DNA from 2 places in the Lysinibacillus sp. GW823-FHT02G10 genome. Region 1 is predicted to be linked to the other one. Evidence: riboswitches for the same ligand, from Rfam matches in the RefSeq annotation. Region 1 holds a riboswitch; the other holds the start of a gene.
What was found. Region 1 has a riboswitch for cyclic di-AMP ahead of AC1RFD_RS10155 (TrkH family potassium uptake protein). Riboswitches for the same ligand answer to the same signal wherever they lie in the genome.
Positions count from the first base shown of each region.

Region 1 (8,055 bases):
TTTTAACGAAGCACGTGTACGGTCTGTAAATGCTGGTACATCTAATTCTTCGTATACTCGGTTTTTCATAATATTACGTACAGCATTAATCGGTTGTCGTTCCGCACGATATTGTTCAATATAACCAAGTAATTTCGTACGATCTTGTGTTCCAACAACAATATCAACACCAGGGATTGCCATAATTTCTGCAGGGGATGTTTGTGCATAGCATCCTGTTACACAAATAACTGCATCCGGATTTTGGCGAATTGCTCGACGAATAACCTGACGTGATTTTTTATCTCCAGTATTCGTAACTGTGCATGTATTAATGACGTAAACGTCTGCTTGTTGATCAAATTCTGTTCGATCATAGCCTTCTTCTTTAAACAGCTGCCAAATTGCTTCTGTTTCGTAATGATTTACTTTACAACCTAGAGTATGAAAACTCACGATTTTTGATCGCTCGTTACTCATGATATATATCATCCTTTCAATTCACATTACCTTGTGTTTCCAAACATTTAATAAGTTTTTCGTTGTACATATTTTAGATACGTGATTTATGATAACATAATCCTTATAAAATCAGTACATATAAGATTTTTTTGTGAAATAATTAAGTTATCACTTTCTATATAATCTTTTGAGGACTTCAGATAAACATGACTCGTTCTGGAATGTTTATATTTGGGTGTTCATTATATAGAAAGAAATTAGACGCCATCGCGAAAAAATGATATGATTCGAAGAGGTACGTACATCTTGTTTAATGAAGGAGCGTTTAACAATGGAAAAAAATTTTGCACGTATGATTGATCATACATTATTAAAGGCTGAGGCAACAAAAGAACAAATTGAAAAATTATGTGCTGAAGCTAAACAATTTAACTTTGCTTCTGTTTGTGTAAATCCAACTTGGGTAAAGCGAAGCAGTGAATTATTACAGGGTACAGACGTGTTAGTTTGTACGGTTATCGGCTTCCCACTTGGTGCCAATACACCAGCAGTCAAAGCATTTGAAGCAAAAGACGCCATTGCTAACGGTGCAAAAGAAGTAGATATGGTTATTAATATCGGTGCGTTAAAAGATAAAAACTATGACCTTGTACAAGCAGATATCGCAGCAGTGGTAGAAGCAGCTAAAGATAGCGCACTTGTAAAAGTCATTATTGAATCATGCTTACTAACAGACGAAGAAAAAGTGAAGGCATGTGAGTTAGCTGTAGCAGCGGGTGCTGACTATGTGAAAACATCTACAGGTTTTTCTACTGGTGGAGCAACAGCAGAGGATATCGCGCTTATGCGTAAAACTGTAGGTCCAGAACTTGGTGTAAAAGCATCAGGTGGTGTTCGTAGCTTAGAGGACATGAAAAAAATGGTAGAAGCAGGTGCGACTCGTATTGGGGCTAGCTCTGGTGTAGCTATTATGAATGGTTTAATTGCAGACTCCAACTATTAATATTATCTTTTTATAGAGCCATAAGCTCATGTGTACATTGACATGAGCTTATGGCTTCTTTGTGTTTAATCAGCATAATAATTTTCTATACACATATACTCCACTGATGAATGTAAATACAGAAAGGAGGATGTCATGTTTACACAGTATAAGTCTTGGAGGCCCTATATTAGCCCCTTTGATCCTTGTAAGCCTATAGAAGTTAAGTATTATGCAACACCCCCACAACTATATATGGGTTTTCAACCACCTGGACTTCCACAATTTCCAACCGCCAGAGAAGCGCTAATGGCAGGAACACTATGGCCACAGTTGTTTAGCCCATACCCATTTCCCCTAAAAGGAGGGAGGAAGCATGACTAAAAAGATGCCGCCCGAATTTTATAAGCAATTAGAAGAAATACAAGCAATTGATTTCGTCATTGTTGAATTAAACCTCTATTTAGACACTCATCCACACGATTATGACGCCATTCAGCAATTTAATGAAAATACAGAGAAAAGTATGAAACTTAAAATTGATTTTGAGCAAAAATATGGACCACTCATGAATTTTGGGAGAAGCTATTCGAATTATCCTTTTAACTGGATTGATACACCATGGCCATGGCAAGTCTAAACAAAAGACTAGGAGGAAAAATCTTTGTGGTATTATGAAAAGAAACTCCAGTATCCGGTAAAAGTTAGTACATGTAACCCAATGCTTGCAAAGTTTTTAATTGAACAATATGGAGGAGCGGATGGGGAACTGGCAGCAGCTCTACGCTATATGAATCAGCGCTATACGATTCCTGACAAAGTAGTAGGGTTATTGACCGATATAGCAACAGAGGAATTTTCACATTTAGAAATGATTGCCACGATGATTTATAAGCTAACAAAAGATGCAACACCAGAAATGCTGAAAGAAGCTGGATTGGGTGATCATTATGTAAATCACGATCGGGCTCTATTTTATCAAAACGCCTCGGGGGTACCATTCACAGCAACCTATATTCAAGCAAAGGGTGACCCTATCGCGGATTTGTATGAGGATATAGCAGCCGAAGAAAAGGCACGTGCCACATATCAATGGATTATTGACTTATCAGATGACACGGATTTAAATGATAGCTTGAAGTTTTTACGTGAACGGGAAATTGTTCATTCCCAGCGCTTTAGAGAGGCTGTTGAAATTTTAAAAGATGATAGAGATCAAAAGAAAGTTTTCTAAGACAAAAATGGCAGGCTGTATCAAGGTGAACTTGACACAGCCTTTTTGCGGTTACTGAATATTTGAGAATAAGCTAAGATCTTTTCGATGACCAATCATTACTAATAAATCTTCCTTTTCAATAATTTGCTCAGGAGAAGGGGAGATAATAATTTCACCTTCGCGCACAATCGCAATTACACTGACGTTATATTTTGCGCGCAAGTCTAAATCCCGAAGGTTTTGTCCAGCCATTTTGGAAGGAATCATAATTTCTTCAATGCTGTATTCCTTTGATAATTCGATATAATTCAACATATTTGGGGATAGGAGTTGATTAGCTACACGTTCACCCATATCTCTTTCTGGGTAAATAATCCAATCAGCTCCTACTTTATCTAACACTTGTCCATGTCTTTTACCAAGTGCCTTTGCGATCACTTTTTTGATCCCTAGCTCTTTTAATAAAGAGACGGTTAAAATACTAGATTGCATATCATTACCGATCGCTACGATAACACAATCGAAGTTACCAATACCAATCGATTTTAAGGCTTTTTCTTCTGTTGTATCTGCAACCACAGCGTGAGTCACATAGGGTTCGGCATCCTCTACTCTTTCTTCATTTATATCAATTCCTAATATTTCCTGTCCAGCTTCATGCAATCTGCGAGCGACGCTTGTTCCGAATCTACCTAAGCCAATCACAGCGTATTGTTTAATGGTCATAGCGTTCTGTCTTCCTCTCATTTGGTTATCCAATCATAATATTTCCTTTTGGGTGGCGGAAACTCTCTTTTTTTCTTCGTTTTGCAATGGCAAAAGCAATGGTTAATGGTCCTACTCTTCCTGCGAACATTGTAATAATCAGAAGAAGACGACCAGCAGGTGTTAGCTCTGGAGTTAGGCCCATCGAAAGACCAACAGTACCAAACGCAGAGGTAGCCTCAAATAAGTACATCATAAAGCTATGATGCTGTTCCGTGATACTGAGAATAATCGTCACGACTACAACAATTAATCCTCCACACATTGTAACCGTCAAAGCCTTTAAGATAGTTTCAGTAACAATTCTACGTTTAAAGAGAACGACATCTTCTTTTCCTCGAATTTGTGACCACATAGTAGCTACTAAAACAGCAAAGGTTGTGATTTTAATACCTCCAGCAGTCGACCCAGAGCCTGCCCCAATAAACATGAAAAGAATCATTAAAAATAATGTAGAATGCGTTAAGTCCCCAATAGCCAGTGTATTGGAGCCAGCAGTTCGTGGTGTAACCGCTTGGTAAAGGGAACCTAATACTTTACCCCATTCGGATAATGGTCCAAGAGTTTTTTGGTTGCCATACTCAAACAAAAATATCAAAATGGTTCCGCTAACAGTGAGCAAAAGTGTCGTTACTAAGACTATTTTTGAATGGACAGAAAGCCTTTTAGTTACACGATATTCATACAATTCATTCATCACAATAAAGCCTAATCCACCGATTGTAATAAGAGCACAGATGGTGAAAACAACAAAGGGGTCATCAACATAGGCAGTCATTCCGTTAAAGCCACCCATTAAATCGAAGCCCGCGTTGTTGAAGTTGGATATGGCATGAAAAAATCCAAAATAAAGGGCCTTTCCAATAGGCATATCAAAAGAAAAACGAATCGATAGAATTAGACCACCGATTATTTCAATACATGCTGTAAAGAGTAATATTCTTTTCACTAATCGAACAAGACCAGCAATGGAGATATTATTAAATGCTTCTTTAAGCAGCAGTCTTTCTTTTAATGAAATTTTCTTTCCAAGCAGTAAAAATAATAATGTGGCAAATGTCATAAATCCTAAACCGCCAATTTGGATTAAGAATAAAAGGACCACTTCGCCAAAAATAGAGAAGGTATCACCTGTATCAACTACAATTAAACCTGTGACACAAGTAGCTGATGTAGCAGTGAATAAAGCATCTAAAAAGGGCAAACCCTTCCCATCCTCAGTAGAAAATGGCATTGTTAAAAGAAACGTACCTATGGCAATGATAAGGGCAAAGCCCAATACAAGAACTTTGGGAGGATTTAATGCTCTTTTAAAATTGTTCATTTAATATTTCCTCAATTCTGAATAGTAAACAACTGTTTGTTAGATGGCATAATAAAAAGACCTACGATTAGAGCATGAAAAGGGTAGAAAGCATGCTAATAATGGTGGTCAATAACGACCTCCTTCGCTTTAGCCGACGAAGTTAGCTGACGGGTAGGATGGCGAAAGAGCTTTCTCATCCCTTCTGCTAAAGCAGAATTAACCCCAAAAGATTGGTTCCTCCGTTCTCAAATAGTTGAGATTTGGCCGATATGAAATTGAATGTGATTATTCTACGCCTTTATTCTATTTTTTGTAAACCCCTTAATTGTTAAGAAAATGTAATTATTTTTATTGTGGGCGAATTGTGTGTGAATAATTCGAGCAAAAATAAAACCAAAAATTCACTTGATAATTTCGCATACTTTCTATTGACCATTATTAGACAATACGATATAATTTTTTAGTACACAACAGAAGGTGATTTGCCTAATTGTGTATTGACGTGTGTTCGGAGGGAGGGAAAGAGAGATGTCAAAAACTGTCGTTCGCAAAAACGAATCGCTTGAAGATGCTCTTCGCCGCTTCAAACGTACTGTATCAAAAAGTGGTACAATTCAAGAAGTTAGAAAGCGCGAGTTCTACGAAAAACCTAGCGTAAAACGTAAAAAGAAATCAGAAGCTGCACGTAAACGTAAGTGGTAATTTAATTTCCCATTAAAAATCCCTACGTTCATAACACGCAATTGTATGATTCACTGAGCAGACAAAGTTATACCTGAAATTAATCACATTTTTGATTAATTTCAGGTATTTTACATTGCTCAACTTTACGTACATATGAAAAAGCCGAATGAAATCACTTTGATTCATTCGGCTTTTTTGCACATACTAAGTGTTAGTAATTGGCATTAGATCGAATGATAAATAATTAATAAATTTTTTAAGATTTGTGAAACTTTTCGCATGATTGACCGTATATACAGAGGAGAGGCATGTTAGAAGGGAGGGAAAAAGATGCGAAAACGGAGAATCCTCAGCTATTTACTAGTGATATGGATGACTTTTTTGTTAGCGTTTCCATTAACTTCGGCTTTTGCCAGTAATAAGGTTTATCATGTTCCGATTCATAATGAAGTAGAGCGAGGACTTCATGCATTTTTAGAACGAGCTTTTAAAGAGGCTGAAGAAAACAATGCAGAGGCGATTATCTTAGAAATACATACGCCTGGCGGTTTTGTGAATGCAGCAAGCGATATCGCCATGCTTATGGATGCAACGCAAATAAAAACGATTGCTTATATTAATAAGGATGCGCACTCAGCAGGAGCGTTTTTAGCCTTACATGCGGATGAGATCTACATGGTTCCAAATGGAACAATCGGTGCAGCGGCAGTTATCGATTCAGCAGGTAATGCAGCCGACCTAAAGGCCAATAGCGCTTGGCTTGCTCAAATGAAAGCAGCAGCAGAAACGTCAGGGCGCGACCCTAAGTATGCATTAGCAATGGCAGATACCAACTATGAACTACCAGAATACCGTGCTGGCGGAAAGAATTTGTTAACCCTATCAGCCTCAGAGGCAGCAAAGGTTAAATATTCTGAAGGGACGGTTAACGATTTTCAGGAGCTTTTAGAAGTAACCAACTTGAATGGTAGTGATGTTGTTCCCATTGAACCAACCTTTTCTGAAAAGTTAGCTCGTTTTATTACAAATCCCATCATTGTACCTATTCTATTGTCTATCGCTAGCTTAGGACTTGTGATGGAGCTTTATTCGCCAGGATTTGGTGTTCCAGGTATAATGGGCTTATCAGCACTTGGTTTATTTTTCTTTGGACATATGGTGGCCGGCTTTGCGGGATATGAAACATTATTGTTATTTATTGTTGGCTTAGCCCTTTTAATTGCAGAGTTTTTTGTCCCCGGTGGAATTGTTGGTATTTTAGGCGGTGTCTTAATAGTACTAAGTCTGATACTGGCAGGTGCAAATATGATGCAAATGATAGTAGCAATTCTCATTGCGCTTGTGATAGCGATGATAGGAATGGTGATTCTGATGAAATTTTTCGGAAAAAAACTGCATGTTTTAAACAGGCTTGTGTTAATGGATGCAACTACGACAGAAGAAGGGTATGTATCCAATGTGAATCGCACAGAACTGTTAGGAAAAATTGGGAAAACGCTTACACCACTTCGTCCATCTGGAACAATGGTACTTGGTAGTGAACGCATTGATATTGTATCAGAAGGTGGCTATATCGATGCCAATCAACATGTAGAAATTATTAAAGTTGAAGGCTCACGCATTGTTGTGAGACAAACAGATAAAGAGATGGAGGAATAGAAAATGGGTTTTGATTTAGCTTTGATTGGTCCTATTGCTGGACTAGTTATTTTATTCATTGTGCTTGCGGTATTCTTTACCTTTGTACCCGTTGCATTGTGGATTTCTGCATTAGCAGCAGGTGTACGTGTGAGTATTTTTACATTAATTGGGATGCGATTGCGTCGTGTAATCCCTTCTCGAATTGTTAATCCGTTGATTAAAGCACATAAAGCAGGTTTACCTGTAACGATTAATCAGTTAGAGAGTCACTATTTAGCAGGTGGTAATGTTGACCGTGTAGTGAATGCCTTAATTGCGGCTCACCGTGCCAATATTGAGCTGTCATTTGAACGTTGTGCAGCAATCGATTTAGCTGGGCGTGATGTATTAGAAGCTGTTCAAATGTCTGTTAATCCAAAAGTTATTGAAACACCTTTCATTTCAGGTGTAGCAATGAACGGGATTGAGGTAAAAGCAAAGGCTCGTATTACCGTGCGTGCCAACATCGAGCGTTTAGTCGGTGGTGCTGGTGAAGAAACAGTTATTGCCCGTGTAGGGGAAGGGATCGTTTCTACAATTGGTTCGGCTACTAGTCATACAGAAGTATTAGAAAATCCAGATATGATTTCTCAAACGGTTTTATCTAAAGGTTTGGATTCAGGAACAGCCTTTGAAATCTTATCCATTGATATTGCGGATGTAGATATCGGTAAAAACATCGGGGCTGAATTACAAATTGAACAAGCACAAGCTGATAAAAACATTGCGCAAGCAAAAGCTGAGGAACGTCGTGCAATGGCTGTAGCAAACGAGCAAGAAATGATTGCACGTGTTCAAGAGATGAAGGCAAAAGTAGTAGAAGCAGAAGCGGAAGTACCACAAGCGATGGCTGAAGCCTTACGTTCTGGTAATCTTGGCATTATGGATTATATGAACTATCGCAATATCCAAGCAGATACAGCGATGCGCGACTCTATCTCAAAAGTAAGCAATGATAAACCTGAAAAAAATGAACCCAAT
Region 1 covers NZ_JBXAJI010000002.1:44,527-52,581, reverse strand. The annotation lists gene mtaB (tRNA (N(6)-L-threonylcarbamoyladenosine(37)-C(2))-methylthiotransferase MtaB) at 1-459, opposite strand, end outside; gene deoC (deoxyribose-phosphate aldolase) at 773-1,444, shown strand; gene AC1RFD_RS10175 (spore coat associated protein CotJA) at 1,580-1,807, shown strand; gene AC1RFD_RS10170 (spore coat protein CotJB) at 1,800-2,063, shown strand; gene AC1RFD_RS10165 (manganese catalase family protein) at 2,088-2,657, shown strand; gene AC1RFD_RS10160 (potassium channel family protein) at 2,709-3,365, opposite strand; gene AC1RFD_RS10155 (TrkH family potassium uptake protein) at 3,391-4,728, opposite strand; cyclic di-AMP (ydaO/yuaA leader) riboswitch at 4,845-4,986, opposite strand; gene rpsU (30S ribosomal protein S21) at 5,239-5,412, shown strand; gene AC1RFD_RS10145 (NfeD family protein) at 5,725-7,053, shown strand; gene floA (flotillin-like protein FloA) at 7,057-8,055, shown strand, end outside.

Region 2 (8,055 bases), on a different contig from region 1:
TTCTCATGTTTTTACCTATCACAGCGAGGAGGAGATTTTAAAAGCAATCGGTAAAGAACGGAATGTATTTATAGAACATACAATTTTACAAGCAATGAGTTACAAAGAAACCGTCTATACAGATTATGACTTATTCAAAAACTGGGTTGAAACAAAAATGTAAAAAGGGACCTTCGCTTTTAGCGAAGGTCCTCTCATATTGAATATTATTTTTGCTTGGCCTTCATACGAGCAAGTAAAAAGCCGCCCTTAAATGATTTAGGCTCATACGAGATAATAAACGCATTCGGCTCAAATTGCTCTACTATTTGAAAGAGCTCTCCTTCACGATTCCTCTTCGTTAAGATCTCATATTTATAGCGGTTACTATCTCGCCCTTCTCCTATATAAATCGTGACTGCAAACCCTTCGTGGCGAAGAAATTTCACAAGCTCTTCATTCTTATTTTGCGTATTAATGGTTGTATAAACATAGCCTATCGCTAGCTTTCGTTCTATTTTTGCTCCTAAAAATATACCTAATCCAAACCCAACTGCATAGACAACCATAGATAACATACTTTGCTTCCCACTGAAAACGAGTGAAAGGCCAAATACATACACCAACATCTCCAGCATACCAAATATCGCTGCAAGGAATGTGATATTCTTTACCAAAAATATTGTTCGTAATGTTAAAAAAGGTACATATACTAATTGTAGGATTAAAATTAAAACAATACTTTGCATTTGTGCTAGACCTTTCTGAGAGTAGTTTTATATAAGTATATGTTGAAAGAGAGAGTTACATGCGATTTCAACAACTCTATTTTAAATTCCCTTTTAGTCTAATGTTAAACATTCCTTATGACAGTCTAAAGTTATTTTAACGGAACAAATTTTAACTAAAATCATAATCTATAGTTTAAAACATACAATCCATAACAACAAAAAAGTGACACCTCCTCAAATCTAAATCAATAGATAAAAGTAGGTATCACTTTCTTTTCATCAAAATATGTAAAATATTTAGATGAATGTTATTTATATCTTTTTATACTTCCCCGTGCATCGGGTCTTTTTTATGCTTAGGCCCAATCATGTTGAATAAAATATTTAGGATAATCGCTGTGACTGAACCACAAACAATACCATTTGACGTTAAGATTGAAACGCTTGTTGGCAGTGCATCAAAAATGCCAGGAACAACGGATACACCGACACCTAAACTTACTGCAATCGCTGCAATCATTGCGTTTTCCGCTGATTCATTCATAACAGGTACAAGCATTCCCATACCTTGTGTAATCACCATACCGAACATCGCAAGCATTGCCGCACCTAGTACAGACGTTGGAATAATTGTTGTTAATGCTGCGATTTTTGGTAGGAAGCCTAATGCTACAAGTAGACCACCTGTGATGTAAATGACTTTACGGTCCTTAACGCCTGACATACGAGTTAGTCCCACGTTTTGTGAGAATGTTGTGTATGGGAAGGCATTGAAAATACCACCGATTACTGAAGCTAGACCTTCTGAACGGTAGCCACGAGCCAAATCTTTTGAATCTAATTTTTTATTACAAATATCACTTAGCGCAAAATAGACACCAGATGATTCTACTAAAGATACCATTGCTACAAGTGTCATGGTAATAATCGCCGTTACATCAAATGTTGGCATGCCAAAGTAGAAAGGTTGTACCATGTGAAATACATTAGCATCTGCAACTGGGGTGAAATCCACCTTGTCCATGAAAGCACCTAAAACAGTACCTACTACTAATCCTATTAAAATTGAAATAGCACGAACAAAGCCCGTAGAAAAGCGATAAACGACTAAAATGATAACCAATGTAATAAAGGCTAAAGCTACATTAGAAGCAGAGGCAAAATCCTCAGCACCTTGTCCACCTGCCATATTGTTTAATGCTACTGGTAATAAGGAAATACCGATAATTGAAACAACTGACCCCGTTACGACTGGTGGGAAGAATTTCACAAGCTTGCCGAAGAAGCCCGCAATTATCATTACAATTACACCAGAGGCAATAATAGAACCATAAATGTCCGTAATACCCTGCTCTGGGTTTGTACCAATCGCAATAATTGGACTTACCGCTGTGAATGTACAGCCAAGTACTACAGGTAAGCCAATACCAATGAATTTACCTGAATAAACCTGTAAAAGTGTAGCGATCCCGCACATCATAATATCAATCGCTACTAAATACGTCATTTGTGTTGAATCGAAGCCAATTGCCCCACCGATAATCAGTGGCACTAAGATGGCTCCAGCATACATTGCAAGTAAATGTTGAATCGCTAGCGCAGTCGATTTAAAGGTATTCATTACGCGCGAGCCTCCGTAGCAAATGTTACTTTGCCATCTTCAAGAGAATCTACTATTGCTAATGACTCAACGCGAACACCTTGCTCACGCAATAGTTTTCCGCCATCTTGGAAGCCCTTTTCAATAACAATTCCAACTCCTACAACATTCGCACCCGCTTGTGCAGCAATATCAAGTAAGCCTTTGACAGCCTCACCATTAGCTAAGAAATCATCTACGATTAAAATATTGTCATCTTCGCTTAAGAAATTACGTGAGACAGAGATCTCATTTGTTTCATTTTTTGTGAATGAATGTACCTTTGAAGAATAAAGGTTATCTGAAAGAGTTAATGATTTACGTTTACGAGCAAACACGACAGGCGCGCCAATTTCTAAGCCTAACATCACGGATGGGGCAATACCTGAAGATTCTATTGTTAAAATCTTTGTAATCACTTGATCAGAGAAACGATTTGCAAATTCATGACCAATTTCCTTCATTAGCATGGGATCAATTTGATGGTTTAAAAATGAATCAACCTTTAATACGGATGAAGATAATACTTTACCCTCTTGCATAATTTTGTCTTGTAATAACTTCATTTCTTTCATATCCTTCTTTCGTAAAAAATTATAAAAAAACGCTGAATACTTTGATTCCATTCTGCTACGAGTGGAGCAAAGCATTCAGCGCAAAAACGTCGAAATGAATAGAAAACATCATTAAATTGAAGTTCTCTAAAAGCATTGCTACCCATAGTCGATTCATTTACGGTAAATCGGTAGAAACTTGCGAGCCCTATTCTCGCTATTATATGAGTGGATTTGTATGAAACTATCAGAATAACCAATTTATCACTTTATTCGGTAAGGGCTACTATCTCTCACCAAAAAAAGTTTGATTTTTCGGAATTTAATGGTATTCTGGAACTTTTTAATTGTAAACGTTCGTGTTTTCAATCAACGTACTGATTATAACAGACTATTTTCTAGCTTGCTAGCATTATTTTGATAAATGGAACGGTACTGTCATAATGACGACATTTCTGTGAAATAACAGTGATGTACGAATGAGAAGACTCGATTGGTTGTGTAGCATATGATGCCACCCTTTTTTCGGTAAGAATTGAGGGATAACAACTGTAACTTTATGACCTGTCTTCGTACATTGATGTTCTACTTTATCAATAAATTTAATTAATGGCTGTGTAATGCTGCGATATGGTGAATAGTAGGTAACTAATCGTACATCAGGTTGCCAGGCATTCCACTTCTCTTCAAAAGCTTTTGCATCTGCTTGATCGAAAGCTACGTAAAAGGCTATCACTTTATCAACCTTAAGTGATTTGGCATAATGTAGGGAGTTTTCAACCACCTTTGTTATACCAGCTACTGGCACAATGAAAACATTCCCCTCAATAGTAGCCAGTTCCTCATGATTTAATCTTAACTGTTCTCCAACAGCTTGATAATGTTGCTTAATGCGATGGAATACAAAAATAATAATTGGTAAAAAGATAAACACTGGCCATACTTGAGGCATTTTTGTCACAAAAAACATCATTGCCACGATGAAAGAGATAGCAGCCCCAATTGTATTGATCGTAAATCTTGCTACCCAGCCTTTAGGTTTTTCGCGCCACCATTTTCTCATCATTCCCGTTTGCGCTAATGTAAAGGGAATAAATACGCCTACTGCATAGAGCGGAATTAAATGCTCTGTGGCCCCGTCAAAAAGTATAATTAAAAAAATGGCTGCAATACCTAGCATTAAAATACCATTTGAATAGCCAAGACGATCCCCACGAATTTGGAAGATTCTTGGGATAAAACCATCCTTCGATAAATTCACAGCAAGCAAGGGAAAAGCTGAATATCCTGTATTTGCGGCAAGTACTAAAATCATTGCCGTTGTCCCCTGTACAATATAATAAAGAAAATTTCGACCAACACTAGCTTCTGCTAGTTGGGAAACGACTGTTGCTTCTGCTGTTGGTGCAACGCCATAAAAATAAGCTAGACTAACAATCCCGATGAATAAAACGGCTAAAATGGCACCCATTGCTAAAAGCGTTTTAGCAGCATTATTCGGGGCAGGATTTCTAAAATTAGGTATGGCGTTAGAAATAGCCTCTACTCCTGTTAACGCTGAGCTTCCTGAAGCAAATGCCTTTAATAAAATAAATAGGCTAATCCCTGCCACTGGTGTGCCAATCTTTGGATGTAGCTCTGCAGGCACCTGTCCAGTTGCCACATTATAGAGCCCAATCCCGATTAGCAACAGCATAACGCCTACAAATAGATAAACTGGGTACGCCAAGATAGAGGCTGACTCTGTTACACCTCGCAAGTTTAAAATCGTTAAGAAAATCACAAATATAATAGCAATGGGTACATTATAAGCATGAAGACTTGGAAATGCAGATGTAATGGCATCTGTCCCGGCCGACACACTTACTGCTACCGTTAAAATATAATCAACAAGCAAAGAACCCCCTGCAACAAGACCTGCATTCACGCCTAAATTTTCTCGTGATACGACATAGGCGCCTCCTCCATGTGGATAGGCGAAGATAACTTGACGATAGGATAAAATCAGTGCCACGAGTAGAATAACCACTCCAGCGGCAATAGGTAAAGAATACCAAAACGCCATTGTACCTACCGTCATTAGGACAATTAAAATTTGTTCTGGTCCATAGGCTACTGATGACAATGCATCTGATGATAATATGGCCAGTGCCTTTGTTTTACTTAGCTTTTGTTCCCCTAACGCATCGGATCTTAATGGTTTGCCGATTACATAACGTTTGAATGAGGATTTCATTGATAAACACCTTCTAGTTTCATAGAATGTGTTTCGCCTTTCTAAATTACATCAAAAAACGCCTACAAGTCATCACTAAATAAGACTTGTAGACGCTCATCCGTCTGCCAAGCTCCACTTTTCTGCTCTTAACGCTTACGAGGTTAGCTGTCGGATTCGGGCCTGAGTAGCCCTACTCCTCCACAAGGAAGAGATTCACCCCAAGAATGGCTATGCCATCCATCAAAATTGGTTCCCCCGCGTTTAGTTGCTTCAGCGATTTAGAAATTTGAAACTTTTATAATGATGTCATATTACGCCTGCTAATTGAAAAAGTAAAGAAGAAAATTTTTCTCTTTTTTGAGTAAAAGCATAGGCTTTTTTTGAACATATAAATAATCGCTTCTTAAAGAAAATTTCCTGAATACCTAGTCAATACCCACAATATAAACAATAAAAACTGCCTTAAAGGTATATTCTACCTTCAAGACAGCTCATTATATTAGTCATCAAAGCCTTGTTCAAAGTCGATAATGTTCCCAGAGACTGCATCCACATCTACTTCGTATTCATATTGACCATCTTTCAGTTCAATTTCATATACACCATCATCAAGCTTAATTTTTGTTACTTTACCCTTTGCTTTTGTTTGGGCTGTCTTGATAGCCTGCTCTTTTGTAATTATTTTTGTTGTAGTAGTCGTAGCAGGAAGATGATCATCCCAATCATCGTCATCTAGACGTTCCTTTTTCTGCTTGAGTAATTTTCCACTATAAGCATCAAATTTTAAATCATATTCTTCTGTATCTGTATACACCTCTACTTCATAAATAGAGCTAAACTGATTTTGGTCAATTTCGATATTGGCAACTGTACCATCCACTACCGCTAGAGCTTTCTTCTCAATTTCCTGCATGGATAAGACCTTTTTTTCTTGGGCATTTCCTGATAATAAAGTCGTCGAGCCAATCGCTGCACCCACTCCCAGTGTAATTACTAGTGCTGGAATCATGATCATTTTTTTCATGTTCATCTCTCCTTTGTTTTATCTAAACTTAGCTTACCAAGTGAAGATGATAGAACTATAAGAGAAACATTAGAATTTCATGAGAATGATTTAATGATCGTCATCCCATGTTACAGACAGTACTTTTCCTGAAATAGCATGAATTTGAAATGTAGCTTCGTCCTCCTGCGTTTCAATCTCAACTAAATAGTAACCACCCTCTGAGGTTTCTTCAAAATCAACTGAATCCACTTCACCCTTTAATTGCTTAAGAGCTATTTGAATGGCCTGTTGCTCAGTAATAATAGGCTCTTCGATAGGTTGTTCTTGTGGCTCAACCTTTTTCTCAGCCAGTAGTTCGCCAGTATAACCATCAAACGTTAAATCCTTTTGAATTTCCTCATTTTCAACACGTACAGTGTAAATGGAGTCTGTAAGCATAACGCTTTCTATATCTCCATATTCCTTTTTAACCATTTGTCTGATCTGCTTTTCTGTTAAAAGTAATTTACTATGTCCTTCTTTCAGGATTAGATCAGTCACCTGTTGTGTCGTAACATCGAGTATAGCTGCATACTTGACATCGTCACGCGTAAAAAGCATTTCAAAGGTATTTCCTTGTTTTTCAACCTGTGTAACATGACCATTGTAGATAGTCTCAATATGATGAATAGCCTGCGCTTCACTAAGAGGTTGAACGTAAAAATAACGATGTTGAACAAACCAAATTACTCCACTACAAAGAAGGATAATAACAACAATTACTAACATCCACTTTTTCATTGCTGTCCCTCCTTTGGTATACATAAAGTAAAGCTTGAGCCTTCCCCTAGCTTACTTTTCACATCTATCGTTATACCTAATTGTTGTGCCAGTTCATGTGCGATTGCTAGCCCTAGCCCTGAACCACCTGTTTTACGATTACGATCCTCTGTTACACGATAGAAACGCTCAAACAAATGAGGAATATGCTCGACTGGAATACCAATACCAAAATCTTGGATGGTAATACGTACATGGTTGGTTGTTTCAGTGGCTTGAATACGTACTTCATCCTCACTATATTTCCTAGCATTATCCAGCAAAATAAAAAGTAGTTGCTTCAATATTTTTTCATCACTATAAATAAATTTTGGTATCTGCGCATCAATTCTAAATGTTCGATGATAAGCCTGTTCCATTTGTGAAGCTACTTTATTTAAGAAAGGGGCAAGCTCTAGTTGTTCGAAATGAACGTCCAATTGCTCTTTGTTTTTAGCTAGCTCTAGCAATTGCAACACCATTTCATGCATACGAGATGATTCATTGGCAATGGCCTGTAAGGATTCCTGAGCAACCTCACGATTATCAAAACCCCTTCTTAGGAGTAGTTTTGCATAACTTTCAATGACAGTTATAGGAGTTTTTAACTCGTGAGAGGCATTTGATACAAATTCTTGTTGCTTTTGATAATGTTGTTCAAGCTTCTCCATCATTATATTAAAAGTGCGGTTAATGTTTATTAACTCGTCCCCACCTTTTTCTGTAGTATCTATTTTTTCATATTTCCCAGTAGATGCACTTTTGCGCATGGTCTCATTTAAACGTTCTAGCGGTAATAAAATAAGTCGCCCAAGTACCAAGCTCGCTAGGAAAATTGGAATCGTTGCAACAACAGATACAACAACTAAGATGACCTTTAACAAATCTAATGTCCGTTCTACTTCTTCCATAGATTGCTGTAATGTTATGTCCACTACCGTCCCGTCGATCCAAATAGCAGGCATAGTGTAGGTAATGGCAGGGACTTCTTGCATTTCAAGGGTAGCTTGAACCTTTGTTTTCAAGCGTTCACCATCATAAATATAAACAGCACCATCCGTTGGCATATAAGCTCTTAATACTTGCTGTAGGTTGGTTTGTGCATTTAACTGACTCAGTGTAGAGCTTAA
Region 2 covers NZ_JBXAJI010000012.1:24,299-32,353, reverse strand. The annotation lists gene AC1RFD_RS21165 (DUF2252 domain-containing protein) at 1-163, shown strand, start outside; gene AC1RFD_RS21160 (DUF2179 domain-containing protein) at 207-728, opposite strand; gene AC1RFD_RS21155 (nucleobase:cation symporter-2 family protein) at 1,033-2,331, opposite strand; gene AC1RFD_RS21150 (xanthine phosphoribosyltransferase) at 2,331-2,915, opposite strand; purine riboswitch at 3,050-3,151, opposite strand; gene AC1RFD_RS21145 (APC family permease) at 3,316-5,139, opposite strand; cyclic di-AMP (ydaO/yuaA leader) riboswitch at 5,258-5,407, opposite strand; gene AC1RFD_RS21140 (PepSY domain-containing protein) at 5,621-6,145, opposite strand; gene AC1RFD_RS21135 (PepSY domain-containing protein) at 6,236-6,907, opposite strand; gene AC1RFD_RS21130 (HAMP domain-containing sensor histidine kinase) at 6,904-8,055, opposite strand, start outside.
Region 2: another riboswitch for cyclic di-AMP. It lies ahead of AC1RFD_RS21145 (APC family permease); the one in region 1 lies ahead of AC1RFD_RS10155 (TrkH family potassium uptake protein).